DNA from 4 places in the Actinospica robiniae DSM 44927 genome. Region 3 is predicted to be linked to each of the others. Evidence: riboswitches for the same ligand, from Rfam matches in the RefSeq annotation. Region 3 holds a riboswitch; each other region holds the start of a gene.
What was found. A riboswitch is a leader RNA that binds a small molecule or an ion and turns the genes downstream of it on or off. The one in region 3 is predicted to bind cyclic di-AMP.

Region 1 (7,746 bases), 1.4 Mb from region 3:
GAACTGATGCCGTTCGGGCTGGAGCTTGTGCGGCTCGGCCGCGGTCCGGAGGCCCTGCCGTCCGCACGCGAGGCGGTCGACCTCGCGCGAGCGCTGGCAGCGGAGAACCCGGATAAGTGGCAGTCCGTGTTCGAGACGTGCCAGAAGCACCTGGCCGGACTCGAACATCGTCCCTGGTAACGACGAATCGGCCGGGGCTGCACGCCGCCTCGGCTGCTGCGTGTCGAACCGTACTGCCGTCCTGAGCGTCACTCACCACGTAAGGTGTCGGAATATCACCGAGGCGGTCGGCAGTAATTCGGAAGGCAGGACATGGCGAGCAAGAAACCAGGCAAGGCGACGGCGAACACCCTGGTCGACTTCGGCATCACCGGTGACCTCGCGCACAAGATGACGCTGCGCGCGCTCTACCGGCTCGAGCGGCGGGGCCTGCTCGACTGCCGGATCATCGGCGTCGCCGCGGAATCCTGGACGCTGGACCGGCTGATCGAGCACGCGCGCGAGGGCATCGCGGCGTCCGGCGAGAAGATCGACGACGAGGTGTTCGACCGCTTCGCTAAGCGGTTGACGTACATTTCCGGCGACGTCAAGGACGACAAGCTCTACGAGCAGCTGGCGAAGGAGCTCGGGCCGAAGGCGCGGACCGTCTTCTACCTGCAGATGCCGCCCTCGCTGTTCGGCCCGATCGTGGAGAAGCTCGGGCAGCACGACCTGCTCGGCGGCGCCCGGGTGGCGGTGGAGAAGCCGTTCGGCCACGACCTGGCCTCCGCCCGCGAGCTCAACGACCGGCTGCGCGCGGTGCTGGCCGAGGAGCAGCTGCTGCGGGTGGACCACTTCCTCGGCAAGTCCCCGGTCATCGAGCTCGAATACCTCCGCTTCGCCAACCTGGCGCTGGCCGAGCTGTGGGACCGCAAGAGCGTGGCGGCCATACAGATCACCATGGCCGAGAACTTCGGGGTCGAGGACCGCGGCCGGTTCTACGACCCGGTCGGCGCGCTGCGCGACGTGGTGCAGAACCACCTGCTGCAGGTCCTGGCCCTGGTCGCGATGGAGCCGCCGGCCGGCGCCGGCGCGGACGACCTGCGGGACAAGAAGGGCGAGGTGCTCCGGGCGGTGCACCCGGCCGACCCCAAGCGCTACGTGCGCGGCCAGTACCACGGCTACCTCGACGTGCCCGGCGTCGCCGCCGACTCGCAGACCGAGACCTTCGCGGCGCTCCAGCTGGAGATCGACAACTGGCGCTGGTCCGGCGTCCCGATCTACCTGCGGGCCGGCAAAGCGCTGGCCGAGCGGGTGACCGAGGTGCGGCTGCACCTCAAGCGCACGCCGAGCCTCGCCTTCCTGCCCAAGGCCGGCCAGGCCGAGGCCAACCAGATCGTGCTGCGGATCGACCCGGAGCCGGGCCTGCGCATGGCCATAACGGCCAAGGCCGACCAGAGCGCGGACTGGTCGCCGCTCACCCTCGACGCCAGCTTCGCCCGCGAGCTCGGCGAACCGCTCGAGCCCTACGAGCGGCTGCTGCACAGCGCCCTGATCGGCGACGCACAGCTCTACGCCCGCGAGGACAGCGTCGAGGAGTCCTGGCGCATCGTCCAGCCGCTGATCGACGCCCCGCCGCCGGTGCACGTCTACGAGCGCGGCAGCTGGGGGCCGGTCGAGGCCGTGGAGAAGCTGACGCGCAGCCACGTGAAGTGGCACAAGCCGTGGATGCCTGACGAGGTGTAAGACGACAGCGAGGCCGGGCCCCGCCGCCGCACCGGCGGCAGGGCCCGGCCTCGCTGTATCCGGCCCCTGCTATTCGGCCGGGGGCGGCGTCGGGACCGAGCCGTAGCGCTCGCCGACCACCTGCGCGCCGAGCGGCTCGAGGTCGGCCAGGGCCTGCGCATCGAGCCGCACGTCGAGGGCCGCGGCGTTCTGCTCCAGCCACTTGACCCGCTTGGTGCCCGGGATCGGCACCACCGTCACGCCGAGCCGCTCGGCCTGCGCGTACACCCAGGCCAGCGCGACCTGCGCCGCCGTCGCCCCGAGCCGGTCGGCCACCGCGCGCACCGCGTCCGCGATCGCGCGGTTGGCCTGCCCGGCGTCGCCGGCGAAGCGCGGGTTGCTCGAGCGGAAGTCCCCGGCGGCCAGCTGCCCGGTCTCGACCGTGCCGGTCAGGAAGCCGCGGCCGAGCGGCGAGTAGGCCACCAGCCCGATGCCGAGCTCGGCCATCGTCGGCGCGAGCGCCTCGACCTCGGTCCGGCTCCACAGCGAGTACTCGGACTGGACCGCGCTGATCGGGTGCACGGCGTGGGCCCGGCGCAGCTGCTCGGCGGAGAACTCCGAGACGCCGAGCCGGCGCACCTTGCCCTCGCGCACCAGCTCGGCCATCGCGCCGATGGTCTCCTCGACCTCGACGTTCATCGGCGGACGGTGGACGTAGTACAGGTCGATGACGTCGATCCCGAGGCGCAGCAAAGAACTCTCCGCGCTGCGCCTGACGTACCCGGCATCGCCGCGCACGGTGCGGGCGCTGTCACCGCCGGTGCGGTCGATGCCGAACTTGGTGGCCAGCTGGACCCGGTCCCGCCGGTCGTGGAGGGCGCGGCCGACGAGCACCTCGTTGTGCCCGGACCCGTAGATGTCCGCGGTGTCCAGAAGGGTGACGCCGAGATCGATGGCGCGGTGGATGGTGGCGATCGACTCGTCCCAGTCGCCCGGGCCGTAGAACTCGCTCATGCCCATACACCCGAGGCCCTGCGCCGAGACCTCGAGACCGCCGAGGAGGATGCGTTCCATGAGCCACACCGTATCGCCTAAGGCATGGCGAAACCCCTCCCGGTGTGTCCGGGAGGGGTTCGTCGTGTGCTGTGTGTGGTGCTGGCTTTGGTTATCAGTGGTTGACGATGGTGGAGACGATGTGGGCGGCCTGGTCTTCCCACTGCGAGTACAGGGAGCCGTTGAAGGAGTCCTGGACGTCCTGGGCGGCGCGGTGCAGGGACATGCTCTGGTAGCCCGACGGCAGGTTCTTCAGGAACGCCTTGGCCGCGTAGGTCGGGTCGTTGAGCTGGCTCGGGGTGCCCCAGCCGCAGGAGGGGCGCTGCTGGAACAGGCCGAGGGAGTCGTGGTCGACCGCGACGTTGAGGTTCTGGAGCTTGGATTCCTGCATCGAGGTGGCAACGGCGATGGTCGCGGCGTAGGGGGACAGGTGCATGTCCTCGGCGGCCTTGACGATGGAGGTGGCGTTGGACCACTGGTCGGAGTCCAGGGTGATGTGCGACTGGCTTCCGACGGTGCCGGTGGGCTCGAGGGTCGCGGTGGTGGAGCCGGCGAACAGGCTGGTCGGGGTCGCGGCCTTGGCGGTGGTCTTCGCCGGGGTGGTGGTCTTGGTGGTGGTCTTGGTGGTGCTGGCGGCGGTGGCCTTGGCGGTGCTCGCGGTGGCCTTGACGCTCGCGGGGGCGACGTGGGCGGTGGCGGGCTTGGCCGGGGCGGTGGCGGCGGAGGCGGTCAGCGGGGCGACGCCGACGCCGACGGCGGCCAGGGCGAGCGCGGCGGCGGGGTAGCGGCGCGGGCTGGAGATGAAGGTGCGGAACGCGGAGGTGGACATGCGGTTCTTCAGCACGAGTTCTAGAGCCTCTCCTTCGGCCGCCTACCGGGTTAGCTGACGGGTTCGGGCGGAAGGGGAGTTCGCCCTACAGCCCCCACACCGGGCGACGAAGACACGGACGCATAAGCACGTCGTGGGCGTCGTTGGTGAAGAGGGGGCCGATTCACCCCGGGGGACCGGCACGGTTGAGTGCCTGGTACTCATTGGGTCCCCGGCTCCGATCGGGTTCGCGCTGCGGGAGCTTCGTCGACCGCGGCGCCGCCCGGGTATCGGACTCGGCGGGTGCCCGGTGCCGGAACTTGTTTTCACGGCGTGGACCGGGCCACGACAAGAACATTACCCGAGATGCCCGGTATGTCCAAATTCCGGCGGAAACTCAACCGCCCGTAATGACGCCATCACCCGAGGTCAGGAAAAACCCACCCGCAAAGCCCGCGAAACACCTCGGAACCAGCGCCCCACCTGCACGAACGCCCGACCTGACGCCTTTCACCGCATTCCGTGAAATACCCATAGCCAAGCGTAACAACGACCACCCGCCGCTATTCTCCGCAATTCCATAAACGCGGAAAGCGACCATACTCCCGTATGGTCGCTTTCCGATTGTAGGCGATTACTCTGGGTTCACCCGCCTGCGGTTATCGGAATGGTGCTGGCGCCGGCGCCCCCGGTGACGGTGTTGGAGGCGTACACGATGTTGGGATCGGCCGCGCAGGCGGTCTGGTCCTTCACGTCGAAGCCGTAGCCGATCGCGCTGCCGAGGTTCAGGTTGTTGTGCGCGAAGACGTTGCCGCAGCCGAAGCCGGTGTAGAGCTGCTCGACCAGGATGCCCTGCTGGTAGGCGTCGACGCCGGTGTTGCCGGTCACGGTGTAGTCGTTGCCCTTGACGTCGACCCAGGCCACGGCCGAGTTGGCACCCGCCTCGCCGGTGGCGTTGAACGAGTTGCCCTCGATCGTGCTGCCGGTGGTGCCTTCCTTGGCGTCGATGTTCTCGGCGGTGATGCCCGGGCCGAGGGTGTTGTTCAGGATCAGGTTGTCGTTCGAGGTGTCCGGCTGGCCGCCGCTGTAGGTGCCCCAGTTGCTCTGCGCGCTGCCGAGGTAGATGCCTTCGCCGTATCCGGCCTGGTACTGGCCGGTGTTGCTGACGGTGGAGTTCTCGACCGTGTCGTCGCTGCTGAAGGCCCGCAGGTGGATGCCCTCGTCGCCGATGTTGCTCACGTGCAGGCCGTTGAGGACGTCGTGGTCGGCGCCGTCGAGGACGACGCCCTTCTGCGCGCTCGTCACGCTGAAGCCGGACAGGACCCAGTAGCTCGCCTTCAGGTGCACCGCGTAACCGCTGCTGGTGTTGTAGCCGGCCAGGATCGCGGTGACGGGGCCGGTGAGCGTGATCGGCGCGGCGGCGGTACCGCTGATGCTCGGGCTGAACTCGCCGGTATAGGTTCCGGCGGCGAGCTGAATGGTCTCGCCCGGCACGGCCTTGTTCAGCGCGGACGAGAGCTGGCTGGCGGTGGAGACCTGCACGACGGTGCCGCCCGCGCCGGTCGTGCCGGTTGCCGTCGCGGAGGCGCTGGGACTCGCGCTCGCACTCGCCGACGCGCTTGCCGACGCGGATACCGAGGGTGACGCAGAGTTCGAAGGAGACGCCGACGCGGAAGCTGATGCCGACGCAGAGGCCGAAGCCGACGTTCCGGTGCCGCCGCCGGCCGCGGTCAGGCTGAAGTCGTCGGCGTCGTACGTGCCCTCGCCGTACCAGCCGTGGACGTATACGGACACTGAGGTCGTGGTCGCGCCGGTGGTGAACGTGGTGGACAGCTGGCTCCAACCGGCTGCGGCCGGGGTCCAGGCGTCGGAGTAGCCGGTCGCGCCGAGGTACACGTAGTCGCCCTCGACATAGGCCGAGAGCGTGTACTGGGTGTTCGGCTGCACCGCGACGGTCTGAGTGCACTGCGCGTCGTCGGAGCCGGTGGCCGCGCCGGCCAGCGCGTGGGCCCCGGCGTGCACCGGCGAGCCCACCACCGAACCGGTGCCGGCGTCGCAGCTCCACGGCGTGAGCGTGCCGGTCTCCAGGCCCGGGTCGGCGAGCAGGTTCGCGGCGGCGGCGTCGGCGGTCGTGGGTGCCAGCGCCCATCCGCCGGCCGCGAGCAGCAGCCCGGCCAGCGTGGCCGCGCCCAGCGTGCCGGTGCCGTAGATGCGGACCCTGCGACGTCGGTTCACGACGGGTTCATCTCCCCTCGATGGCCCGCGGCCGTGCTCCGCCGAGCACGCGCCGCCTGCGCGCCGGGTCACAGCACCCGACGATGTCCGCAGTCACGATGCGGCACCAGCCGACGCGCCGTCAAGGGGTCTAGACCATTTTGGCGGCCGGCGGCTCTCGCCGCCGGTCGGATCCCCGATCCTGCCGGGTCGTCTCGCGCGCCCGGCCTCAGCCGTTGCCGACGTTGCCGCAGAGGTTGTCGAGGGCGTCGCCGTCGCTCTCCAGCCGCTGGCCGGCCGCGTCCGCCGAGGCCTCGCCGGACGAGTCGCCGTGCAACAACTGCTGCAGGCCGGTCAGGAAGGTGTCGAGGTCGGTGTCGAACTTCTTGATCGCCAGGCGGACGTTGTCGTGCGTCGCCTTGGCCTCGTCGCCGGTGAGCTTCTGCTGCAGGCTGCGCATGTCGCTGATGAACTTGTCCCCGGCGGTGGTCAGCTGCGTCGAGTCGCCGCTGCTCTCGGCATCCTGCAGGCCCTGCTCGTCGGCCGACAGGGTCGAGACGAGCTGCGCCGAGTCCGACTCCGCCGAGATGCAGGCCGCGTCCGCGGCGGTGGAGTTGCCGATCTTGTAGATGCCGAACGCGGCGCCGCCGGTGAACACCAGCGAGAGCGCGATGCCGACGTTTCCCGCGACCTTCCCCGCGCCGCCGAGCGCGGACGCCCGAGCCCGGCCGATGATCGAGAGGACCAGGCCGACCACGGGTATGAAGCAGCAGATGGCGCCGGCCAGCGCGACGCCGTTGGAACGCTGCGCCGGATAGGCGCCGGGCTGCGGCCAGCCGCCCGGCTGCGCGTAGCCGGCGGCGCCCGCCGGGTAGCCGGGCTGCTGCTGTTGCCCGTAGTCGGGCTGCTGCTGCCCATAACCGGATTGCTGCGGGTAACCGCTCTGATCGAGGTTGGACGCGGACAGCTCCTGGTACGGGTCGCGCTCGAGGTAGGGCGTGGTGGGCTGCTGCCCGGAGTACCCGCCCTGGTCCGGATAGCCCCCGTAGGACGGCTGCTGCGGCGGCGCCCCGTAAGGCGGCTGCTGCTGCGACGCGTTCGGATCCGGCTGCCCGGGCCACGACTGCTGGCCCTGCTGCTCCGGCTGCGCGTAATAGCCCTGATTCGGCGGCTGCTGCGGCGGCTGCTGCTGAGGCCAGCCGCCTTGGGACTGGCCCGGCTGCTGAAGCGGTTCAGAGGGGTTTCCCCAAGATGGCTCGGTCATCGCCGCGTTGCCCCGTTCGTCTCGATCACGGTGGTGTGCCTGTCTTCGCCGACTATCATCGAGTATGAAACAACGCGTTGTCGAGGGCTCGGACCGCGCATCCGCCGAGCGGAGAACCCGTTGCGCCGAGCCGCGATCGCGACGCGGCACCCGTCGGCATGTGCCCGACGGTCTCCTGCTCTCCCGCCCGCAGTCGCAGAGGGCGACGATGCCGGCGAGATCTCGCCGGTAATGATCGCCGAATCATTCGGCGATCTTTCGGGCTGAAAAAATTCGCGCCTTAAAATTTCATGACTGCTAGGATGCGCCTGCCTGCAGCGCCCGCGTGAGATTTACGGGATGCGGACGCTGATTCTTTAGGGAGGGATCAAAGGCATGTTCCAGCCTGTCCACCCACCAAAACCACCACGATTCCGCGCGTTCGCACTGGTCGCAGCCGTCGCCGCGGCTCTCGTCCTTTCGGCCGTGCCGGCCTCGGCCGACGTCGCGTCTTCGCCTTCGACGGCGGTCGAGAAAACAATCGGCAAACAGGAAACGAATTCCCCTTCCATTTCCCCTGCTTCGCAGCAGGCTGCGCCCAAGCCCACCAACGCCGGACTGGCAAAGGCCGCGACGCGGCCGCAGACGCGGCCGAGCGCTCCGTCGGCCGGAAAGTCCGTCAAGGTCTCGGCGACGACGGAGCGTTCCGCGCGGGCCGCCTCGG
Region 2 (7,746 bases), 8.0 Mb from region 3:
CCGCCCAGTTCGAGCGCTGGCGCCACACCCACCTGACCGTGGACGTGGTGCCGGGCCGGGGCAGCGGCTTCTCGCTCGAGGCGCCCGAGGGCGTCAGGTTCCTGATCCGGTCGCGTCTGTTGACCGACGCCGAGGAGGCGGCACTGGCCGAGTGAGGGCGGACGCGGCGGGACGGCGCCGGCTCGGCGCGCCGGCCCGCCGCGGTCTCGCGGGCACAGTGAGCCGGTTACTCAGCCCACATAGGTGGCGAGCAGGGCCGACCACTCGGGCGTCACGCGGACCTGCGTCGCGCGTAGCCGGGGGTGGGCCAGCCAGTGCAGCCGAGGCAGGTCGACGGCCTCGCCGAACCGCGGCGGCCAGCTGGTGAGCGGGCTGAAGTCGTCCATCACGATCAGCCCGCCCGGCGCCAGCCACTGCGCCGGATCGATCGGCCCGTCGTCCGGTCCCTTGCCCTGGCCGCCGCCGTCGAGCACGAGCAGATCGAAGGGTCCGTACTTGCGCAGCCGGCTCACGTCGCCTTGGACGACCTCGACGTTGGGCCGGGCGTCGAAGAGCTCTGCGGCCAGTGCGGCGCGCTCCGGATCCCGTTCCACGCTGACCACCTGGGCATCCTGATGCGCTCCGGCGGAAAGCCAGGCCAGCCCGACCCCGCAGCCGGTGCCGGTCTCGCCGATCCGGCCGGCCCCGACGCCGCGGGCGAGCACCCGCAGCAGCTCGCCGTGCTCCGGCAGGCAGCTGTAGTCGAAGCCCTGCCCGCGGGCGAGGCGCACCGCCGCGGGCACCAGCCCGGGCAGGTCTTCGAGCCCTGAGTATGCCGCTGTTCCATCGACTGTCACAGAGTTCTACGATACACGGCGGAACCCCGCGCACCCGGGAAGGGATGCGCGGGGTTCGGTGTCGCGGACCGGCTGTGCGGGTGTCGGCTTAGTAGCCGGACCAGCAGGAGCCGCCGCAGCGCTCGGCCACCACGTTGTCCAGGCCGCCGTAGGTGTCCTGGGCGTAGATGACCGCCGCGATGATGTTGTCGACCGGGTTCCAGATGTCGTCGTAGCCGGAGAGCGCGTAGGCGTCGAAGGTCGGCTGGATGACCTGCATGAGGCCGATCGACGGGGTGCCGGCGGCGGCGTTGGAGTCCCAGTCGTTCTCCGCGTTCGGGTTGCCGGAGGACTCGTTCATCGCGGTCTGGTAGATCGCGTTGTAGGTCACCGAGTAGCCGTGCGCGCTCAGGATCGAGATCGCCTGGTTGATCCAGCCGTCGAGGTCGTCGGCGTAGCCGGAGGACGAGGACGAGCTGCTGCTCGACGAGGAGCTCGAGCTCGCGGAAGAGCTGCTCGAGGAGCTGGAGGAGGAGCTCGAGGACGAGGAGGCGGACGCCTTCGAGCCGCTGGGCAGCGCGATCTTCCAGCCGATCTCGATCAGGTCGGGGTCGGTCAGCTTGCCGCCGTCGGACTGGGCCTTGCCCTTGTTGAGCTTGTAGATCTGCGGGTAGTCGTAGCCGTCGCCGAGGGCGGCCTTGGCTATACCGAAGAGCGTGTCGCCCGCGACGACGGTGTGGACCTGCTGCTTCGTGGAGCTGCTGGACTTGGAGCCGGTGCTGTCCGAGACGGCGACCGCGTGCACGGTGACCGAGTGCGCGGTCGTGGCCTGCGGAACCGTGGCGGTGGCCGGAGCGGCGGTCGCCGCCGAGGCGATGCCGGGCAGCGCCGCCGTCCCGAACGTGGCCGCGCAGAGAGTGAGGGCGCGGGCACGATTCCGGACGAAGGAGAGCCTGGGCTTGCGGTGCGATGACATGCGTGCTCTTTCCTCTTCGCCCGCCTACCGGGTTAGCTGACGGGTTCGGGCGTAAGAGGTCGCCCTACCGCGCCGGCACGGCGCGGATTCACCCCAAGGGGATTGGGTCCCCGGCTCCGCGAGGGCACGTCAAGGCCGGTGCGGATTCGGCGGTTGCGCTGCCGGTCGAGTATTTACGCGACTTGACAGCAGCGACTGAATGGAACCTTAGAGGCAATGCGCTCCGATATGCGAGCCAGGGCAGTAACTGCTTAATAACGATGCGGTCTGTGAGGGGAAGAGATGGAAAGGGTGATGTGGCCGGTGTGGGTTCCGGTGTCCCTTATGGGGTTCCGCCTCATCGTCTGTTGGTAAGATACTGGTGAATAAGTCATGGTATTCACTGCTAAAACGGGCGAAACGGACATCGTTCGAGTCCCCTTCGGATTGTTCAGGATCTTTTTAAAGCGGCCCGCCCGCCCTTACTCCCGGAGCTCCGGTGTCGTATCGTCGATGGCGCAGTGGCTCGGCTGCAGTCGGTAGCGGCGGCGAGGAAGTTCTCATGTCCGACACTCAAGGTGACCGCCTCGCGACGGGCGGCTGGCACCGGCGGGCCGTCGAGGTCGGCGGCCTCACCTTCGATCTCGCCGAGCAGGGCCCGGCCGACGGTCGGCCGGTGCTGCTGCTGCACGGCTTCCCGCAGACGCACCGGGCCTACGACGCGTTGGCCGCCGTGCTCGCCGCGGACGGCGCGAACCTGCGCCTGATCGCCCTCGACCAGCGCGGCTACTCGCCGGGCGCGCGGCCCGCGGACCCCGGCGCCTATACACTGCCCGAACTGGCCGGAGACGCGGCCGGGATCCTCGAGGCGCTGCACCTGAGCGCGGTCGACGTCGTCGGCCACGACTGGGGCTCGCTGGTCGGCTGGTTCCTCGCCGCGCACTACCCCGACCGCGTGCGCACCTTCACCGCCGTCTCCGTGCCGCACCCGGCCGCCTTCGCCGCCGCGCTCGCCGCGAGCGCCCAGCAGCGCCGCATGTCGTCTTACGTCTCGCTCTTCCGCGACCCGGCGAAGGCGGCGCGCGTGCTCCTCGAGGACGACGCCCGCCGGCTGCGCGCGCTCTACCGTCCGCTCGACGACCGCGCCGCGGCGCCGCACCTCGCGGCGCTCAGCGACCCCGTGGCGCTGACCGCCGCGTTGAGCTGGTATCAGGCCACGAAGTTCGGCGAGGGCGCGCACACCCCGACCGTGGACGTCCCGGTCACCTACGTCTGGTCCACCGCCGACGCCGCGATCTCCCGGGACGCGGCCGAACGCTGCGTCGAGCACGTGGCCGGGCCGTACCGCTTCGTCGAGCTCGAGGGGATCAGCCACTGGATCCCGGACGAGGCCCCCGAGGCCCTGGCCGCCGCTCTGCCGTTCCCCGCCTGAGCCGGCCGCCGCCGTCGGCGCCTCGCCCCACCCGTAGCACGCGTGCCCCAGGCATCTTCCGTCGCCGCCACCTCCCGCACCGCCCCAGAATTCCCGGAACATCCATCTCGTCGCAGAGCATTGCGATCTGGTCGGCTTCGCCCCGATAGTGAATACGCAATCGCTCTCCCACAGCGAGAAAGGATGTCAGTATGGTGCTGCTCCATAAGCTCCACCCCATCGCGGCGATGGCCGCCGCGTCGGGGGCCGCCATGGCGCTGTCCCTGGTGGCCGGCTGCCCCAGCGCGGAGGCCGCCGCCGCCCCCGCCGACGGTTCCGCCGTATGCGCGGCGAGCTTCCCGATCGCCCTCAACGGCTTCGCCTTCACCCCCGCCACGGTCGTGCCCGGCGGCTCCGCCACCGCCGACCTGATCACCACGAACTGCAGCAACGCCGCCGTCGACACCACCGAGATGTGGTCCGGCCAGTGGCTCCCGCTCAGCTCCTCGGGCGCCCTGCCCACCGGCTGCCCCATCATCGACCCGCTGCTGCGCGCGGTCGACTACCGGGCCGGCCAAGAGGTGGCCGAGAACACCGTCTACACCGTACCGACCGGCTGCCACGCCGCGGAGCTGCAGGTCACCGTGCGCATCACCGGCTCGAACGGCGCGCTCGGCCTGACCGCGACCGCGGTGCTCGACATCGTCCAGATCACCCCGGGCAGCTGAGCGCCGCCGGTGATCCGCAACGCGCGAGCCTGAGCGAGTAGCGTGGAGCGGTATCCGCCCGGCCGGCCGGGCGGATACCCTCCGCCATCCGCCCGAGCAGCACCCGAGGAGGGCTCGCCGCCATGGCCGACCGCTCCACCGCGCCGTCTCTCATCGGCCCCGCCGACGTCGCGGCCGCCGCCGACCGCGTCTCCGGCCGCATCCGCCCGGTCACCCTCGCGCCCGCCGACCCCGGATCGTCCGGCACCGAGGGCGCGCACGTGACGTTCGCTCTCGAATACCTCCAGCACACCGGCAGCTTCAAAGCCCGCGGCGCCGCGAACCTGGCCGCCGCGCATCAGCAGGCCGGCACGCTGCCGGAAGTCGGCGTGGCCATCGCCTCGGGCGGGAACGCCGGCCTCGCGTGCGCCTGGGCCGCCCGGGCCACCGGCACCCGCGCCACCGTCTTCGTCCCGCTGAGCGCCCCGGCCGTCAAGGTGGAAAAGCTACGGGGTTACGGCGCCGATGTGCACCAGGTCGGATCAGAGTACGCCGACGCCCTCGCCGCCTCGCGCACCTTCGCGGCGGCGTCGGGCGCGCTGCTCTCCCACGCCTATGACAATCCCCTGATCGCGGCCGGAGCCGGCACGCTGGCCGCCGAGATCCTGGCCGCCTCGCCGCGGAAAGTGGACACCATCGTCGTCGCGGTCGGCGGGGGAGGGCTGTTCGCCGGTGTGGCCGCGGCCGTGTCCGGTACCGGGATCCGCACCGTCGCGGTCGAACCGGAGAACTGCCGCGCCCTCAACGCCGCCCTGGCCGCCGCGGGCCCCGTCGACGTAGCGGTGGAATCAGTGGCCGCAGACGCACTCGGTGCGCGCCGCACATCGCAGATGGCTTATGAACTCGCGCGCGGCGAGCACGTCAGCAGTGTCCTGGTACCCGACGCCGCGATCGTCGAGGCCCGCCGGCACCTGTGGGAGACCTACCGGATCACCGTCGAACCAGGCGGCGCCACCGCGTGGGCAGCGCTGCGATCGGGTTCATACAAGCCGGAAGAAGGCGAGCACGTCGTGGCAGTGCTCTGCGGAGCGAACACCGACCCGGCGGACCTGGTGAACCGATGAGCGAAGCGACGATCGAAGCCTGGATGGCGCTGACCGGCGCAGAGCACGCCCGGCCGGCCGGCGAAGACCTGCTCGCGCGCTATGCGGAACCGCATCGGCGCTACCACACGCTCAAACACCTGGACGAAGTGCTCGCGATCGTGGCGGAGCTTTCCGCGGAAGCGCAGGACGCCGACGCCGTGCGACTGGCCGCGTGGTTCCATGACGCGATCTACACGATCGGGTCATCCTCCGGGGTCTCGAACGAAGAAGCCAGCGCGCGCCTCGCGGAGCAAGTGCTCGGCGAGCTCGGTATACCCGCGGCGCGCACCGCGGAGACAGCGCGCCTCGTGCGTCTCACCCAGGCGCACAAGTCCGAGCCGGGTGACCGGAACGCCGCAGTGCTCTGCGACGCAGACCTGGCGATCCTCGGCGCCTCCCCGGAGCGTTACCGGCAGTACGCGCTAGAGGTGAGGCAGGAGTACGCCGAGATACCCGACGAGGCGTTCCGCCGCGGAAGGGCGGAGATCCTGCGGTCGCTGCTCGAAGAGCCCACGCTCTTCCGCACCGCCGCCGCTCGCGAGCGCTACGAGGAGCCCGCGAGGAAGAACCTCACTGCTGAAATCGATGCGCTTACGTCCTGAGCTCACTCGCCCGCGCGTGCCCCTGCTCGGCTTTGCCGGGAGGGGTCGTTCACGGGGCGAAGCCTGGCAGTCGCGTGCGCCGTGGTGCGGTACCTCAGACCCGCGTCGGTCAGCTGACCCTGGCAGCGCGCCGGCGCAGCAGGAACCAGGCGGCCCCGCCCGACGCCACCAGCCCGATGCCCTCGGCCAGCCCGCCCGGCGTGGTCAGCGAGGCGCCGTCGCCGGTCCCCGCGCCACCGATCGGGGTCAGCCCGGTGCTCGCGCCGTTCGCGACCACGAGCGTGCCGTAGAACGGCCCCTGCTTCCGGCCGCTGTTCGAGGTGCAGATGAGCGTCACCTGGTACGAGCCGGGCGCGATGTTCCTGGGCACCTGCCCGGTGCCGCCGATCATGCTCTTGAGCGGCCCGATCGTGATCGCCGGGATCCCCGGCACGCTCCCGGTCTGGAAGGTGACGGTGCCGGTCGAGGGGTAGTCGCAGTTGCCGCCGTCGAACACGGAGATGGTGCCGCCGGGGGCGACCGGGTTCGGCTGGATGATGATCGAGTTGTTCACTCCGCCGCCGCCTGAGGCGAGCGCGGGTCCCGCCGCGCAGAGGGTTGCCAGAACCGATCCGCCGAGCGCTATCGCCGTCCGCTTGCCGTTCATACCAGCCTTACCGCCTTAGTCCGTGAGTGGGCTGCGATCGTTGGTCGCGCGCGAAGGGCACGCACCCTCCACGCTGCGCCACCTGACGCGGCGGCACGAACCGGGATACGCCGTTGGACTGACCGTCAGCGGGCGGGCCGCCGCCCGTCCAGGCGGGCGGCGTATGGGCCGAACGAGTTACGCGCCCGCCGCGCTACCTCGCCTCGGAACTCGGCCGCCCCGAGAACTTCCGGACGTAGCGCTTCTGCCAAGGCGTCTCGACGGCATGAGCGTCGTAGTGCGCGCGCACGTAGGCGACCGCCTCGCCCGGGTCGACGCCGTCGAGCACGGCCATGCAGGCCAGCGCCGTCCCCGTTCGCCCGTGCCCGCCGGCGCAGGCGACCTCCACCCGCTCGTGCGCCGCCCGCGTCCACGCCTCGACGATCGCGTCGAGCGCGTCGGCGCGGTCGGACGGCAGCCGGAAGTCCGGCCAGCGCACCCACCGGGCCGTCCAGGTGAACTCGGGCGGCTGCTCGCCGAGGAGGTAGAGGCCGAAATCAGGGCTTCGATGCGTGGCGACCGTGCCTGCTGCGCTTGCTGCGCCCTCGCCGCTGCTCCCACCGGCGCCTTGTCCGTTTGTCGCGGCAGCTTCCTCCGGCGTCGTCGGCCGCCGTAGCCCGCGACCCCGCACGAGCCGTCCGGAGGGCAGTTGCAGCAATCCGGGAAGCCCTGGTTCCCACAGTTCGTCGTTGCTCACTCGTTCAGCCTAATCGTCGGCCGCTGCCAACGCTGGATCAAACCGCGAGCGCCGCATTCGCCTTGCATGTCAGACTGGCCGCCATGACTGACGACCGCCGTAACCGTGCCGTCGCGTCGCTGCGCGGCCTGGCCGTCGGCGACGCGTTCGGATCCTGCTTCTTCGTGCCAGAGAACTACGACGCCCTCGTCGCGCGCCGCCTGCCGGCCGACCCCTGGCGTTGGACGGACGATGCCGAGATGGCCTGCTCGATCTTCGCTGTGCTCGACCGCCTCGGCGAGGTCGACCAGGACGCGCTGGCCGCGTCCTTCGCCGCGCACCACGACTTCGACCGCGGATACGGCCCGGGCGTCAACCGGATGCTGCGGCTGATCCGGCAGGAGGGCGGCGACTGGCGCAAGCTCGTCGCAGAGTCCTGGGATGGGCGCGGATCGTGGGGGAACGGCGCCGCCATGCGGGTCGCCCCGCTCGGCGCCTACTTCGCCGACGATCCGGAGCGGGCCGCAGCGCAGGCCGCTGCCTCCGCCGAAGTGACGCATGCTCACCCCGAAGGCCTTGCCGGCGCTGTCGCCGTGGCAGTCGCCACCGCGTTGGCCACCACGAGGCCACGGGTCGAGGGCGCGCAGTGGCTGCGCGACGTCGCGGCGCACGTCGCGCCCGGCCTGGTGCGCGACGGCATCGCCAACGCCATCAGTCTGCTGCCGCTCGAAGACTCACAAAGCGCGGCCG
Region 3 (7,746 bases):
ATCGCTCTTCGGCTCCTTCGGCCTGGTCTGGCTGGTCTACGAACGGATCCTGCCGTTCACCGGCGCCGCCGGGTTCCTGCTGGCCTGGTACGCGGTGTTCCTGCTTGTGCTCGGCACGGTGACCGCGATGGTCTGGGGCGCGCGCGCCGTGGTGGACCGGATCGCCGCGACGCTGATGGCCACCCTCGGGCTGATCATCCTCGCCCTGATCATCGATCAGATCGCCTATGTCACCTTCACCGGCCGGCACGCGCTGTTCCACGGCAACCTCTTCACCCAGGTGATGGCGTTCACCGGCCCCGACGATCCGCTCACCAGCGGCGGCGTGCAACACGCCGTCGTCGGATCGGTCGAGCAGATGGCCATCGCCACCGCGATCGCGGTCCCGCTGGGGATCCTGGCCGCGCTCTTCCTGGTGGAGGTCGGCGGACCGATGGCCCGGCCGGTGCGCTCCCTGATCGAGGCGATGACCTCGCTCCCGGAGATCATCGCGGGTCTGTTCATCCTCGCCCTGGTGGTGCTCACCTTCGGGGTGCCCAAGAGCGGCTTCGCCGCCGCGCTCGCGCTGACCGTGATGATGATCCCGTACGTGGCGCGCTCCTCCGAGGTCATGCTCCGGCTGGTCCCGCGCAGCCTGCGCGAGGCCTCGTACGCGCTCGGGGCGAGCCAGTGGCGCACGGTGTGGAACGTGGTGCTGCCCACCGCCCGGTCGGGGCTGACCACCGCGGTCGTGCTCGGCATGGCCCGGGCGATCGGCGAGACCGCGCCGCTGCTGCTGGTGGACGGGCTGAACAACTACATGAACGCCGATCCGTTCCACGACTGGCAGACCAGCCTGCCGCTGTTCATCTTCGAGTACGTCCGCGAACCGCAGACGGTCATGCGGGAGCGGGCCTTCGCCGCCGCGGTGGTGCTGATGGCGCTGGTCCTGGTCCTGTTCACGATCGCCCGGCTGTTCGGCGGCAAGGCCCCGGGCGAGCTGACCCGACGCCAGCGCCGCCGCGCGGCCCGCGACCGTGCCCTGGCCGCGGCCGAACGGGCCCGCGAGGAAGGAGGCGGCCATGTCGCCGCATAGGATTCGACGGCTCGGCCTCGTACTGGTCGCGGCCCTGGCCACGCTGGGGTTCGGGCTCTTCCCGGCCGCGCCGGCCTCGGCCGCGAGCTACGTGCCCCTCGACGGCGACGGCTCCTCCTGGGCACAGCCGGCCATCCAGCAGTGGTCCCGGGACATCGCGGTCCAGGACGGGATCCACATCAACTACACCGGCGACGGCTCGGCGCAGGGCCGGGAGAACTTCGCCGTGCACCTGAACGACTTCGCCGGGTCCGACATCGCGTTCCTCACCACGCCGGATCCGTTCGGCGCGGGCTTCGAGGCGGTGCAGTGGAACTACTCGTACATCCCGATCGTGGCGGGCGGCACCACGTTCATCTACAACCTGCACATCGGCGGCCGGACGGTGACCGATCTGCGGCTGTCCGGCCAGACCCTCGCCAAGATCTTCACCGGCGCCGTCACCAACTGGGACGATCCCGCGATCACGCACGACTACGGCGCTCCGCTGCCCAGCGAGCCGATCACGGTGGTGACCCGCTCGGACGGGTCCGGCGCCAGCTACATGTTCACCCGGTGGCTCTCGAAGCAGTACCCGTCGATGTGGAACGCGTTCTGCGCGGCCCACGGCGGCCCGAATCCCTGCGGCCCGACCGAGTTCTACCCGGGCTTCGGCGACTCCGTGCAGAAGAACGGCTCGGACCAGATGGCCACCTTCCTTTCCTCCCCGAGCAGTGAGGGCGCGATCGGCTACGACGAGTACGCCTACGCGATCAACTACGGCCTGCACGCAGTGAAGATGCTCAACGCGGCCGGCTACTACACCCTGCCGACGGCCTCGAACGTGGCGATCGCCTTGCAGGCGGCCGTGATCGACGAGAACCCGAACGACGCCGACTTCCTGATGCAGAATCTTGACAAGGTCTACACGAACCCTGATCCACGCGCCTATCCGCTCTCGAGCTACAGCTACCTGATCATCCCGCGCGACACCGGGAAGGGCTCGCTGGTGCCGGACTGGACAAGTGTCAAGGGCATGACGCTCAGTACCTGGCTCAATTACGTGCTCTGCGGCGCGCAGGCCAGTGCGGGCCAGCTCGGCTACTCACCGCTGCCGAAGAACCTGGTCAACGGCGGGTTCCTCCAGGTCGATCACCTGCCCGGGCATATCGCGACGCCCGACCCGGCGAAGCTGATGGGATGTAAGAACCCGAACTACTCCGACGGCGTCGACTACCTCAAGAACGCGCCGTACCCGAGCAGATGCGACTTCCACACCGAGCCGCTCGACTGCACCACCGGCGGCGGGGGCGGCTCGGGCTCGGGCGGCGGCGGTTCGGGCGGCGGCTCCGGCAACGGCGCGGGCGGCGGCGCGGGCGCCGGTGCGTCGGCGGGCGCGCGGGCCGGCGGCACGGCCGAAGCCGGCGGCGCGCAGGGCGGCGTCGGCGGATCGGGCGGCAGCTCGGGCGGATCGCCCTCCGCGCAGCCGATCTACGCCGAACCGGTCGCGGTGGCCTCACGGCCCCAGCAGCAGACCGGGACGGCACTGGCCACCGTGCTGCTGATCATCGCGGCCGTGGCCGCGCCGGCGTTCGCCGGGGCGTGGGTCCAACGACGCAGGAAGCGAGGCTGACCCATGGCTCTGCCGGAAATCCTCGAATCCGAGGCCGGGCCCGAGCCCGGCGTCCCGGACCAGGCCGTGCCAGAAGCGCGGCGGGTCAAGGCGCCGCGGCCGCCCGCCCGGCCCCGCCCGTCTCGGCGGCCGCGCCCCGAACGCACTCCGGTGCGGCGCCCGGCGGTGCTGGTCGCAGGGCTCGTACTTTCCGGGTTCGCCCTGCTGGTGCTCGGTTTCTTCGTGTACCTCTACGGCCTGTCCGGGCTCAGCGAGCAGCGTGCGCAGAGCGTGCTGTACAAGACCTTCGCGGGAGAACTCGGGCAGGCCACGGCGCCGACCGGGGCCACCGCCGACGGAGCGCCGGTGGCGATCCTGGCCATCCCGAGCCTCGGTATCTCCGACCTCGTCGTCGTCGAGGGCACCGGTTCCGGGGATCTGACGCACGGTCCCGGGCACCTGCGCTCGAGCGTGCTGCCGGGACAGGCCGGGGTGAGCGTCGTCTACGGGCGGGTGCTCACCTACGGCGATCCGTTCGCGCATCTGATGCGGCTGCAACGCGGCGACAAAATCACGGTGACGACCGGGCAGGGGACCTCGACGTACACGGTCGAATCCTTCGGTACGAACGCGGTGCCTCCACCCGATCCGACGCCGAACCGGCTGGTGCTCGAGACCGCCGACAGCGCGATCTTCCCGAGCCGGAACAGCACGGTCGAGGTCAGCGCGGATCTCTCCTCGGCCGCGCAGCCGACACCCCCGTCCCGGCCCGCGACCGCGCCGCGGGAGTACGCGCTCGCCGGAGACGCCGACGCCGTCGTGCCGGCCGTGTTCTGGGCCCAAGCGCTGGTCCTGGTGCTGCTCGGCGGCGTCTTCGCGGCCCGCCGCTGGTCGCGCTGGCCCGCTCTGCTGTGCGCGGCGCCGGCGGCGTTCGCGCTGGCGTGGGCCGTGTACGAGAACCTCTCGCTGCTGTTGCCGAACCTCTACTGAGGAATGGGGAGAATGAGCACTCTGAATGAGACGGCGCTGCCGGCCCCCGCGCCCGCACCGGCCTTCGCCGAGGGCCCGGCCCCGGCCGGACTCGAGACCCGCGCGGTCTCGGCCTGGTTCGGCGACCACAAGGTGCTCGAGCGGGTGTCGCTGAGCATGGAACCCGGCCGGGTCACCGCGCTGATCGGCCCCTCGGGCTGCGGAAAGTCCACCTACCTGCGGGTTCTCAACCGGATGCACGAGATGGTGCGCGGCGCCGCGCTGGCCGGGGAGGTCCTTCTCGGCGGCGAGGACGTCTACGACCGGGCTGCCCGGCCCGCCGACGTGCGCAAACGCATTGGAATGGTGTTCCAGAAGCCCAACCCGTTCCCGGCCATGACGATCTACGAGAACGTGGCCAGCGGCCTCAAGCTGGCCGGGATCAAGGTCGGGGACCGGGACGCGGTGGTCGAGGACGCGCTGCGGCGGGCCGGGCTGTGGAACGAGGTGCAGCGGCGCCTGCGCACCCCGGGAGGCGCCCTGTCCGGCGGTCAGCAGCAGCGGCTGTGCATCGCCCGGTCCCTCGCCGTGGCCCCGGACGTGCTGTTGATGGACGAGCCGTGCTCGGCGCTGGACCCGACCTCGACCAGGCGGATCGAGGAGACGATCGCCGAGCTCGACGGCCAGGTCACCATCGTCATCGTGACGCACAACATGCAGCAGGCGGCCCGGGTCAGCCGCAACTGCGCGTTCTTCCTGGCCGGGGAGGACCAGCCCGGCCGCGTGGTCGAGGCCGGCCCGACCGAGCGGATCTTCGGCGACCCGGCCGACCCGCGCACCGCCGACTACATCCACGGCCGCTTCGGCTGAGCCCGCGCCGGGCTGCCCGGCGCACGAAAAAGGCCTCCCCGGGTCCGTCCGACGTCGGACGGACCCGGGGAGGCTGCGCGCACGGCGCTGTGCGGCTCGGAAGCAATCGTCAACTGATCACGAAGAGTGCATGATCGTGTACACGATGTGCTTGGCCTGGTCCTGCCACTGCGAGTACAGCGAGCCGTTGAAGGAGCGCTGGACGTCCTGAGCGGCGGTGTGCAGCGACATGTCCTGGTAGTTCGACGGCAGGCTCTTGAGGAACGCCTTGGCCGCGTACGTCGGCGTGGTCAGCTCGGACGGCGAGCCCCAGCCGGTGGACGGACGCTGCTGGAACAGGCCCAGCGAGTCGTGGTCGACCGCTACGTTCAGGTTGTGCAGCTTCGACTCCTGCATGGCGGTGGCCACGGCGATGGTCGACGCGTACGGCGAGAGGTTCATGTTCTCGGCCGCGTGCACGATCGTGGTGGCGTTCTCCCACTGCGCGGAGGTCAGGCTGATGTGGCTCTGGGAGCCCTGCTCCGACGTCGGGGATATGTCCCCCATCGAGACGCTCGCGTAGGGGTTCGACGGCGTCGTCTTGGTCGACTCGGTCGAGGACCGCGTGCTGCTCTGCGTCTCGGTCTGCGCCGGGGCCTGCGCCGGAGCCTGGGCCGCCTTCGAGGCGGTCGCGCCGGGCTGGACGGTGGAGGTCACGGCGGCCGGGCTGGTCGCGGCGGCGGCCTGCGCGTCGCCCGCGCCGGAGGTGGCCAGCGGCACGATCGCGACGCCGACGGCGGCGACGGCCAGGGCCGCGGCGGGGAAGCGCTTGGTCGCGGCGGGCTTGTGCTTCTCGACCATGGCGCTACCGGACTGGTAGCCCTTAGTGGCCGCGGCACTACCGGACTGGTAGCCCTTGGCGACCGCGGCGCTACCGGACTGGTAGCCCTTGGCCAGGGCGGAGCTGCCGCTCTGGTAGGCGGTACGGAAGGGGATACGGGAGATCAGGTCGCGCGTGAACGCACGGGGGGTGTTCGAAGACACGATGAACGAAGCCTCTCCTTCGGCCGCCTACCGGGTTAGCTGACGGGTTCGGGCGGAAGGTGAGTTTGCGCCCTACGGCCCCGATCGAGGCGTCACTCAGCGCACGGCTAGGGTCGCCGTCCGTGAGTTTCGTCTGATGTGAGGGCCGATTCACCCCGGGGGACCGGGCGCACGGTGCGCCACGGAGATTGGGTCCCCGGCTCCGGGAACGGATGCGGCGGTTCGGTGACCGCTGCTCCGCCCTGTCGGACTCGGCGGGTACGTCCGGTGCGCGGTTCGGATTCCACGGCGTCGGCCGGATGTACAACATCGACCATAGCGGCGTTTCCGGCAGTTGTCACAAATCGCCCAAAATACGGCAGAGCGTGACTGAAGAGTCACGCTCTGCCGAGAAAACCGAGTGCCGACGGGCGAATCCGGGCCGTCGGTCAGGCCGGGGCCTTGCCGTTCATGATGTCGTAGACCATGGTCGTGGCCTGCGACTGCCACTGTGCGTAGGCGGTCGGATACCCGGAGCGCTGCACGTCCTGGGCCGCCTCCCACAGGTAGATGCTCATGTAGTCCGGCGCGTCCTTGTCGAGCGCGGCGAGGAAGGCGTTGGCCGCGTACGTCGGGGTGGTCAGCTGGGAGGTGGTGCCCCAGCCCTGCGAGGGACGCTGCTGGAAGAGGCCGAGCGAGTCCGCGTTGGTGGCGGTGGTCAGGTTGATCAGCCGCGACTCCTGGATCGCGGTGGCCACGGCCACCACGGCGGCGTACGCGTGCATCCCGCGCTTTTCCACCGTCGCGACTATCGTCTTCGCGTTCTCCCACTGGTCCGCGCTCGGGGTGAACGTGTTCTGCGTTCCGTAGAAGGCCACCGGCTCCAGGGTGCCCCAGGACACTGAGGCGTACGGGCTGGTCTTGGTGTGGGTCGGCGTCGCGCTGGCCGAAGCGGAGGCGCTCGCGCTGGCCGAGGTCTTCACGCTGGACGCGCTGACGCTGGGCGAGGCGACCGCGGTCGGCGCGCTGCTCGCCTGCTGGGCCGGCACCAGGTCCGCCATGGCCGGATTGGGAGTGGTCGCCGGGGACGCCTCGCCCAGCGCCATCGCCGCCGCCACGCCGCCCGGTCCGCCGACCACCGTGCCCGCCAGGGCCGCGACCGTGATCGCCGGGTACTTGCGCATCCACGACCCGTTCGGGTCGGAGCGAGTGATCGGACTCTGACTCCCGTGCTTCGACTTGCTGTGACTGCCCACGGTCCGCTTACGGCCCTCTCCCTCGTCCGCCTACCGGGTTAGCTGACGGGTTCGGGCGGAAAGAGACGCCCTACGCTCCGGTTCCGGAGCGATTCACCCCGCGGCGGGGAGCACCGAAGTGGGTCCCCGGCTCCACTCGCGTGGACTCGGCGGTCACATCCGGTGTCGCACGGTCGCGACATCCGCCGGATGTGTTGGCCCCAGAACCTAACAGATCGAACGGCCCCATGTCACCGTTTCGTCTCAGCCTTGCCACTGCTTTGACTCGGCGTGAGATACGCCTTACCGGCGCGCGATCCGGCGGCAGGTCGGGCCGCGGCCGTGCGCCACCGCCCGTTAACCTGGGTGTCGTGAACGCCGAACCGACCGGAGCCCCGGACCGCGGCCAGAGCCAGGCCGACCCCCAGGAGATCGCCCGGCTGCGCGTGGCCATCGGCCGGCTGCACCGGCGCATGGTCCAGCACACCGCCGGAGATCTGACGTTCTCCCAGACCTCGGCGCTGGTCGCGGTGGAGAAGCTCGGGCCGATCCGGCTCGGCGAGCTCGCCGCCCGGGAGCGGGTGGCCGCGCCCTCGATGACCCGCACCGTGGCCGGGCTGGTCGAGGCCGGGCTGCTGCACCGGGCCGGGGACCCGCAGGACGGGCGCTCCTACCTGCTGAGCATCACCGACCAGGGCCGCGGCTTCCTCGAGGCGCTGCGCACCGAGCGCTCGGCCGTGCTGGCCGCGGGCATCGCCCAGCTCGGCCCGGTCGAGCTGGACGTGCTGCGCCGGGCGCTGCCGGTGCTCGAGCACCTGGCCGAACGAGAGTCCTGATACGCCGCCGGCGCGCCGTGGCGCGCCCGCGCCGCGCCGTCGGCCACCCCGGCCACGCCCCGGCCGGGAACCGGTGGCAGGATGGCGGCATGGACGTGCAGGAACAGAACGCGGCCGGCGCCGAGGAACCCGTCGAGGAGTGGCCGCCGCGCGAGTGGCGCGAGACCA
Region 4 (7,746 bases), 4.3 Mb from region 3:
CCTGCGCCACTCGGACCGCTCGGAGCAGCTCCGCCCGCTCCGTCGCCGTCAGCGTCAACTCGGCCTTCGGGCGCCCTCTGCCCGCCATACGATCCACCCCGTCCAGGTATCCGTGCTCTCGCGACTGCGCACGTGCCGGCTAGGCGGTGACCCGGCCCACGCGCACGATCGGGCCGACGGTGAAGACGTTGCCGTACTGCACGTCCTCACCGGGCCGTGGAGCGTGGACGACCAGTCCGTTGCCCACGTAGACGGCCACATGCGCGATCGCACCGCCGTCGTAGCTGTAGAAGACGAGATCGCCGGGCTCGAGCTGGGAGACGCTGACCGCGGCCAGCATCGCGGCCTGAGCGGCGGCGTTGTGCGGCAGCGCGACCCCGGCCCGCGCCCAGGCCGCCATCGTCAGGCCCGAGCAGTCGAACGCGTTCGGTCCGGCGGCACCGTAGGAGTACGGATCGCCGACCTTCGACTCCGCATACGCCACCGCGGCGGCGGCGCGCGCGTTCGGAGCCGTCGCGGTCAGATGCACCCGTCCCGGATCCACCCCCTGCCCGGCCGCGGAGACGGCCCGCTGCCCGGCGCTGCCGAGGGCGTCGAAAATCGCCTCCGCCCCCTTCGCCGCGGCCAGTGCCGCATCCTTGCGGCCCTGCGCGGCGTCGACGGCCGCCTGCTGTCGGGCGAGGTCGGCCCGCACGAGCGACTGGTCCGCGGCGAGCCGCGCCTCGTCCTCGGCCAGTGATCGCAAGGCCCTGGTATCCTCGCCGGCGATCTCCTCGCGGACCAGGGCCGCGTTCAGGTATGCGGCGGGGTCGTCGTCCAGGACGAGCTCGAGGCCGGGCATCGCACCGCCCCGGTACTGCAGCGCGGCTTGAAAACCGAGCGTCCGTTGGAGAGCGTCGCGCGCGCCGATGTCGGACGAGATCCGCGCCTGAAGCGCGTCGATCCTCTGCTGAAGCTGCGCGGCCTGCGCAAGAGCCGCGTCGTAGGCCTCGTCCGCGGTCGCCGCGGCGTTCAGCTCCTGCTCGTACGCGGCGGGCGAGATCGGCTCCTCCGCGTCGGCGTGCGCGTCGATCTGCCCCAGCAGCGGGGAGATCAGCGCGCTCGCCCCGACCGCGAGCGCCGTGAGCGTCCTGCGGGTCGGGTACGGATACGGATGCGGACGGGCCGGGTGCGGGACGGGAGTCGGGTACGTGGGCGGACGGGTCGGGTGCGTGGGGGGACGGTGAGCTGACATGCGGTCCTCTTCCGATGACGCCTAGCCGGAACACAGCTCACGGTCCTGCGGCGGGAAGTCGCGCAGGAGTCACCCACGGGTGAGAGTGAGAATCCCGGTCCTGCCAGGCGAATGGGCCCCAAAAGGGGATGGAGGTCCGCGGTGCACGAGCCGCGGTCACGCTGTGAACGCCCGCGTCGTCGACGCGCGGCGCAGATCTCCGCCCCGAGGCCCCGAGCCCCGCCAGCGCGGACATCTGGACCGGACTCTAGCCATATGCCCGGACCCGTTCAAGTTCTTCGCGATAAGCGCAGTTCTTCCGCGTTTCCCGGGGCGCCGGAGCGAAGATCCGAACCTCACGATGCCGGTCATGACGTCGAAGACGATAACGGTGACGGCTGGACCCTGCTCCGTCACGCGGTAGACACCGAGATCGACGGCCACGACCAGACGGGTAAGCCGCTGCATGTCGATGTCACCGCGCTGCTCCTTGCCCGTGGGGCGGACCCGTTGCGTAGCGCCGATGGCGTCACAGTCGTCGCCGAAGCGGAACGGCGCGGACATTGGTTGGCGGCGGAGCTCATGAACGCCTGGATCGGCCGGTCACGCTGAGCTGCCGACTTGTGAGGAAGAAACGTGCGGCCTCTCTGACCTGCCCGCTTGGTCAGGCATCCTGGCGGCAACAACGCAGGTGGCTGTCACAAGCACACCCAGCAGTACAGCCCATCGCCACGGGCACGAGCCATGCGAGCCAGTTCGGCAAGCTGCTCAAGAAGACCCGAGATGCCTTCCACGTCAACCTGACGATATGGCGATTCGGCCTCGACCCACTCAGCCGCAGCGCTCTGAAGATCGCCCGGGGTCGAACAGGCGAGGCTGTCGCTCACCTCGGCACTTATTGAGAGGACCAGCCGCTCGCCACCATCCCTCTCGGCGACCACAACATCGCCCAGCTTGTCGAGAACTTCGGGACCTGCGCCGGTCAGCAGCGCATACACGGCACCAAGATCCGCTACCGGGTCGAACCCCTTCGTGAACAGTGCAGGAATGCCTGCGTCGGATACGCGGACCGTCGACTTCAGGAATCGGCGCGCGCCCTCAAACCCGTACTTCGCCACCAGGTCGCGAAACGGCATCGGCAACTGGGACAGTGGGCCGCCTGGACCGCCAGCCAGGTCGATAGTCGCAGCGGCGGCGGCGTCCGAAGGCGCCGCGAAATAGTCGTACATCACGCCCATGGCGAGAGCTTCCCAGGCTCTGCCGACAGATGGCGCCCAGCCGCGGCCGCCTAGACGCGTCCATACGCGATGAAGAAGTCGCGATCTTCCCAGCCCGGCTGAAGGAAATCGAGGATCGCATGCATGACGCCCCAGCCATGTTCCCACGTGCTTTACAAGGGCGGTTGCACCGTTGGCCGAGCCCTTGCTAACCTCGCCCGCCTTCGTCCTCCGTTTCAATGCGACGGGAACGCCATGTCCGCCTCACGCCCCGCGCGCCACTCCATATTTTCCCTCGCAGGCGCGGCAACCGTGGCCGCCTTGCTCGGCGTGACCATCGTGGCCGCCGCGTCGACGGCCGAAGCCGCGGGCACGGCGGCCTCGACCTCTGCCCCCGCCGCTTCGCTGGGCGGCTGCGACTCCCTCCTGGCCTCAGTAGACCAGTACTTCGCGTCGACGTCGGCGATCAACCAGATGATCGCCATCACCGCGACCGTGCAGAACGACGGTCCCGACTGCCTGGTCGAGCCGCAGGTCACCCTGAGCACGATCCCGAACTCCGTCAAACTGGTCTGGCCCAAGGTCTTCTGGAAGATCGACGGCTCCTGGACGAGCGCCACTGCCGTCCCCGGCTCCTGCCCGACGCTCGGGGGCGACGCCAGGGACGTGTGCGCCACTGCCACCCTGCCGGATTACCTGCCGGTCAAGGCGGGCTCGACGACGATGGAACTCGGCCTGGAGTTCACCTCGTGGAACGACTCGAACTACGGCTTCGCCAGCGTGGCAGCGCTCTACCGCGAAGGCGTCGAGGCGCCGGGATTTCAGACCTCGTGGGCGCTGGACTGCGCGACGTGCTTCAACACGGGCACCAGCGTCCTTCCTCCGGGCGTCACCGATGGGAACTCGCCGCCCTATTCGCCTCCGGCGTCAGCCCACGGCAAGAGCGGCGCCCCAGCCGCCAGCAGCAAATCTTCCACGGGCGTGAACACGGCCGCGTCTCGCGTCGCTGCCTCGGCGACCATCGACGCTCCGCCCTCGGCGAGCCCGCAGCCATCTGCCGCGCTCACGCAAACGACCAGTGCCGTGCCTCAATCGGGCCAGTCAACCGCCGCGCCCGCCGTAGACCCCGTCGCCCTCGCCACCTCTGACTCGGCAGGCAAGCAACACGGCGGCACCTTGCTCGCGACGGGCGTCGGAGCGCTTGCACTCGTGGCGCTGGGAGGGACCGGCGTGTACTTCCGCCGCAAGAGGCGGCGCGGCGAGGAAGGCTGACCGGCAGGGAACCAGTGCCCGTCCCCGTCAGCGGGGCCGCCGGCCGTAGACGGGGTCGTATGCCAGGCGTCCCGTTCTCCTCGGCACCAGGTGGAGGAAGCGCCTGTTGTCATAGATGGGAACCTGTAGCTCGGCCGCGACCGTGATCATCTGCTTCAGGCTCCACTCGGCCTTGGTCCGCATGAGCAGGGTGCCGTCCGGTCCGCAGAAGGTGATCACCTTCGGGTAGTAGTGGATCGCACCGAGCCGACTGCGCGCCACCCGCCGGGGCACGTTCGACTGCATGCGCACGTAGCCCCGGGTGACGATCACCTCGGCCTCGGTGACCTCCAGCCGTATCGAGCGCCCTGCGGCCCAGGCGAGCAGCCAGAGCAGCAGCAGCGCGCCGAACGAGTAAACGCCATGCGGCTCGCTCACGGCGGCTTCAACGCACCCCCCGGCAAGGACCCCCCATGAGATCACGATGCTGGGTTGCCACCACGTCGGCGTGATGATCATCTTCTCCCCCCGTCCCATGAGTCCCCGTCTCATTAGTCCCCGTATCAACGTGTCAGCATTCCGTCACCTTGGGAAGGTTGAGCGGCCCGCAACCTTTTGCTCGCGCGCGGCACATGGGCGGGCTCGCGCTCACTTGGCGGCCCACTCCGCCGAACTCGGCCGGGCGACTCGCCAGACCTCGGCGATTCGGTGGAGGTCGCCCGTTCGCATGATGAACGCGACCGCTCCAGCCGACGAGACGGCCTGCTCGACGAACGCATCCGCCGCTGCCTTCGCAGCCGCATCGGAGAACTGCCACCGCGGGACCCACACCCCCGTCCAGTCTGGATTCCTCGCTTCACCGGACTTGACCACGAGCTCATCGACGACCCCCGGAGCAGCCGCGGACAGCTCGAAGAGCCGCGAGTCGCTGCCGTCCTGCGTCTGCTGATGTTCCGCGAGCAGACGGAAGTACCAGGCGCCGTGAATCCCTTCGATCTCGAGGAAACCGAGCGTCGGTCCGTCCACCCAGTCGAGCGCGGCCACCCGGGCGATCTCAAGCCTCGAGCCGATCGCCCTCGCCAGCCTCTGTTCCGGCTCGCTCAACTATCGCCCCCTCATCTCTGGATGAGCTACCAAAATAACGACGAACCCCTCCCGGTGTGTCCGGGAGGGGTTCGTCGTGTGCTGTGTGTGGTGCTGGGTTTTATCAGTGGTTGACGATGGTGGAGACGATGTGGGCGGCCTGGTCTTCCCACTGCGAGTACAGGGAGCCGTTGAAGGAGGCCTGGACGTCCTGGGCGGCGCGGTGCAGGGACATCGACTGGTAGCCGGAGGGGAGGTTCTTCAGGAACGCCTTGGCCGCGTAGGTCGGGTCGTTGAGCTGGCTCGGGGTGCCCCAGCCGCAGGACGGACGCTGCTGGAACAGGCCGAGGGAGTCGTGGTCGACCGCGACGTTGAGGTTCTGGAGCTTGGACTCCTGCATCGAGGTGGCAACCGCGATGGTCGCGGCGTACGGGGACAGGTGCATGTCCTCAGCGGCCTTGACGATCGAGGTGGCGTTGGACCACTGGTCGGAGTCCAGGGTGATGTGCGACTGGCTTCCGACGGTGCCGGTGGGCTCGAGGGTCGCGGTGGTGGAGCCGGCGAACAGGCTGGTCGGGGTCGCGGCCTTGGCGGTGGTCTTCGCCGGGGTGGTGGTGGTCTTGGTGGTGGTCTTGGTGGTGCTGGCGGCGGTGGCCTTGGCGGTGCTCGCGGTGGCCTTCACGCTCGCGGGGGCGACGTGGGCGGTGGCGGGCTTGGCCGGGGCGGTGGCGGCGGAGGCGGTCAGCGGGGCGACGCCGACGCCGACGGCGGCCAGGGCGAGCGCGGCGGCGGGGTAGCGGCGCGGGCTGGAGATGAAGGTGCGGAACGCGGAGGTGGACATGCGGTTCTTCAGCACGAGTTCTAGAGCCTCTCCTTCGGCCGCCTACCGGGTTAGCTGACGGGTTCGGGCGGAAGGGGAGTTCGCCCTACAGCCCCCACACCGGGCGACGAAGACACGGACGCATAAGCACGTCGTGGGCGTCGTTGGTGAAGAGGGGGCCGATTCACCCCGGGGGACCGGCACGGTTGAGTGCCTGGTACTCATTGGGTCCCCGGCTCCGAGGATGGTCGCTGCGGGAGCTTCGTCGAACCGCTGCGCCGTCCTGTCGGACTCGGCGGGTGCGACCGGTGCCGGAATCTACTTTCACGGCGTGGGCCGGTGCACAACGAAAACAATACCCACTTTGACCGGATTGTCCAAATCCTCCGAAATTACCCACACCGAGTAATCGGACAGTCGCCAAGCGTCGAGGAAAACCCACCCGGCGCCCTGTCGAAAACGCCCCAGAAGTCGACCTGAAGCGAGCCTGACCAGCATGTTCGCGGCACGGATGGTCATTTCGACCGCATTCATCGCAATAAGTGCGGAACCGATTACCGAGCGTAAAAGGAATTCTCGAGCGCTATTCTCCGCATCTCCCGCGACACGTTGAGCGACGACTCCTCTATTGCCGTCGCCGCGCAGGTCTTCGTGATTACTCTGCGTAATTCACCGCGGCACGGACCCGGCTGACTTCCGTACGGAGCGCGAAGGGTGCGTTCCCTCTTTCGCAGAGGACTACTTCCGCAGGACCAGGCGGCCTTCGGCGCCGCTACGCCGCAAGTACGAACATTGACGGGCCTTGCCTCGGCCGCCCACGGCCCTTCCCCACATGACTCCACGCGAATGGTGTGGCATGATCACGACTTGCGGCCGGAGTACCGGGCCACGTGGGGCGGATCAGCTGTCTTACGGGTATCGCCGCGCCTGTCATCGAAGGACGAGGGACACGACGTCATGGGCATCACCGACGACTTCCGCGTGAGCGGTCTGAAGTTCCCCGACGGGTTCGTCTTCGGCGCCGCGACAGCGGCGTATCAGATCGAAGGCGCGGCCACCGAGGACGGGCGCGGACCGAGCATCTGGGACACCTTCAGCCATGTCCCCGGCAATGTCGAGAACGGTGACACCGGTGACGTCGCGATCGACTTCTACCACCGCGTCGACGAGGACCTCGACCTCGTCAAGAGCCTGGGCCTGTCCGCCTACCGCCTCTCGATCGCTTGGCCGCGCATCCTGCCGGCCGGCACCGGCGAGATCAACGAGGCCGGCCTCGCCTTCTACGAGAAGGTCGTCGACGGCCTGATCGCACGCGGCATCGAGCCCATCGTGACGCTCTACCACTGGGACCTGCCCCAGCCGCTCGAGGACCGCGGCGGCTGGACCACCCGCGAGACCAGCTACGCCTTCGCCGAGTACGCGCGCGTCGTCGGCCGGCGCCTCGGCGACCGCGTCGCCGTGTGGACCACGCTCAACGAACCGTGGTGCTCGGCCTACCTCGGCTATGCGAGCGGCAACCATGCTCCCGGGCGCCGCAGCGAGATCGGGGCGCTGCAGGCCGTGCACCACCTGAACCTCGCCCACGGCCTCGCGCTCATCGAGCTGCGCAAGGTCGTCAAGCGGCCGGACGCCAAGTTCTCCGTGACCAACAACTTGGCGATGACGTACGCCGCGGACCCGGCCAATCCCGAGGACGTCGACGCGAAGCGCCAGCTCGACGCCCTCCAGAACCGCGCGTTCACGGACCCGCAGCTGCGCGGCTTCTACCCGCACGACCTGCTGATGGACACCAAGCACATCACCGACTGGTCGTTCGTGCAGGACGGCGACCTCGAGTTGATCAACCAGCCGATCGACATCGTGGGCATCAACTACTACTGCACCGGCACGGTGCGCCGCGGTCCCGAGCACCCGACCGAGGGCACCGTGCACCCGGGCGCCGCGTGCGTCGAATCCGTCGAGCAGCCCGGGCCGTACACGGAAATGGGCTGGAACGTCGCGCCGCAGGGCCTGTACGACCTGCTCGTGGCGACGCACGAGGCTTATCCCGAGTTCGAGATCATGGTCACCGAGAACGGTGCGGCCTACCGCGACGAGCTCGTCGAGGAAGACGGCGTCAAGCGCGTGCACGACCCCGAGCGCGTCGACTACCTGCAGCGCCA

Region 1: another riboswitch for cyclic di-AMP. It lies ahead of ACTRO_RS44615 (hypothetical protein); the one in region 3 lies ahead of ACTRO_RS44335 (hypothetical protein).
Region 2: another riboswitch for cyclic di-AMP. It lies ahead of ACTRO_RS00160 (transglycosylase SLT domain-containing protein); the one in region 3 lies ahead of ACTRO_RS44335 (hypothetical protein).
Region 4: another riboswitch for cyclic di-AMP. It lies ahead of ACTRO_RS48905 (hypothetical protein); the one in region 3 lies ahead of ACTRO_RS44335 (hypothetical protein).

The regions. Positions count from the first base shown of each region.
Region 1 is NZ_KI632511.1:9,386,379-9,394,124, forward strand. It holds gene ACTRO_RS40305 (hypothetical protein) at 1-180, shown strand, start outside; gene ACTRO_RS40310 (glucose-6-phosphate dehydrogenase) at 313-1,725, shown strand; gene ACTRO_RS40315 (aldo/keto reductase) at 1,795-2,778, opposite strand; gene ACTRO_RS44615 (hypothetical protein) at 2,873-3,601, opposite strand; cyclic di-AMP (ydaO/yuaA leader) riboswitch at 3,611-3,830, opposite strand; gene ACTRO_RS44620 (carbohydrate binding domain-containing protein) at 4,211-5,800, opposite strand; gene ACTRO_RS44625 (chromosomal replication initiator protein DnaA) at 6,009-7,043, opposite strand; gene ACTRO_RS40335 (hypothetical protein) at 7,400-7,746, opposite strand, start outside.
Region 2 is NZ_KI632511.1:26,719-34,464, reverse strand. It holds gene ACTRO_RS00170 (DUF779 domain-containing protein) at 1-155, shown strand, start outside; gene ACTRO_RS00165 (O-methyltransferase) at 231-836, opposite strand; gene ACTRO_RS00160 (transglycosylase SLT domain-containing protein) at 925-1,791, opposite strand; cyclic di-AMP (ydaO/yuaA leader) riboswitch at 1,797-1,953, opposite strand; gene ACTRO_RS00155 (alpha/beta fold hydrolase) at 2,333-3,202, shown strand; gene ACTRO_RS00150 (hypothetical protein) at 3,394-3,909, shown strand; gene ACTRO_RS00145 (serine/threonine dehydratase) at 4,032-5,012, shown strand; gene ACTRO_RS00140 (HD domain-containing protein) at 5,009-5,635, shown strand; gene ACTRO_RS00135 (hypothetical protein) at 5,745-6,281, opposite strand; gene ACTRO_RS00130 (protein-tyrosine phosphatase family protein) at 6,475-7,017, opposite strand; gene ACTRO_RS00125 (ADP-ribosylglycohydrolase family protein) at 7,101-7,746, shown strand, end outside.
Region 3 is NZ_KI632511.1:7,983,674-7,991,419, forward strand. It holds gene pstA (phosphate ABC transporter permease PstA) at 1-1,075, shown strand, start outside; gene ACTRO_RS34530 (substrate-binding domain-containing protein) at 1,062-2,687, shown strand; gene ACTRO_RS34535 (class E sortase) at 2,691-3,656, shown strand; gene ACTRO_RS34540 (phosphate ABC transporter ATP-binding protein) at 3,669-4,505, shown strand; gene ACTRO_RS44335 (hypothetical protein) at 4,623-5,528, opposite strand; cyclic di-AMP (ydaO/yuaA leader) riboswitch at 5,538-5,758, opposite strand; gene ACTRO_RS34550 (hypothetical protein) at 5,957-6,385, opposite strand; gene ACTRO_RS34555 (hypothetical protein) at 6,396-6,731, shown strand; cyclic di-AMP (ydaO/yuaA leader) riboswitch at 6,776-6,925, opposite strand; gene ACTRO_RS34560 (MarR family winged helix-turn-helix transcriptional regulator) at 7,114-7,578, shown strand; gene ACTRO_RS34565 (hypothetical protein) at 7,668-7,746, shown strand, end outside.
Region 4 is NZ_KI632511.1:3,707,975-3,715,720, forward strand. It holds gene ACTRO_RS15715 (helix-turn-helix domain-containing protein) at 1-88, opposite strand, end outside; gene ACTRO_RS43370 (C40 family peptidase) at 140-1,234, opposite strand; gene ACTRO_RS45700 (ankyrin repeat domain-containing protein) at 1,490-1,825, shown strand; gene ACTRO_RS15730 (hypothetical protein) at 1,912-2,451, opposite strand; gene ACTRO_RS15735 (hypothetical protein) at 2,686-3,702, shown strand; gene ACTRO_RS15740 (hypothetical protein) at 3,730-4,200, opposite strand; gene ACTRO_RS15745 (hypothetical protein) at 4,330-4,725, opposite strand; gene ACTRO_RS48905 (hypothetical protein) at 4,889-5,620, opposite strand; cyclic di-AMP (ydaO/yuaA leader) riboswitch at 5,630-5,850, opposite strand; gene ACTRO_RS47230 (hypothetical protein) at 5,909-6,118, opposite strand; gene ACTRO_RS15755 (GH1 family beta-glucosidase) at 6,542-7,746, shown strand, end outside.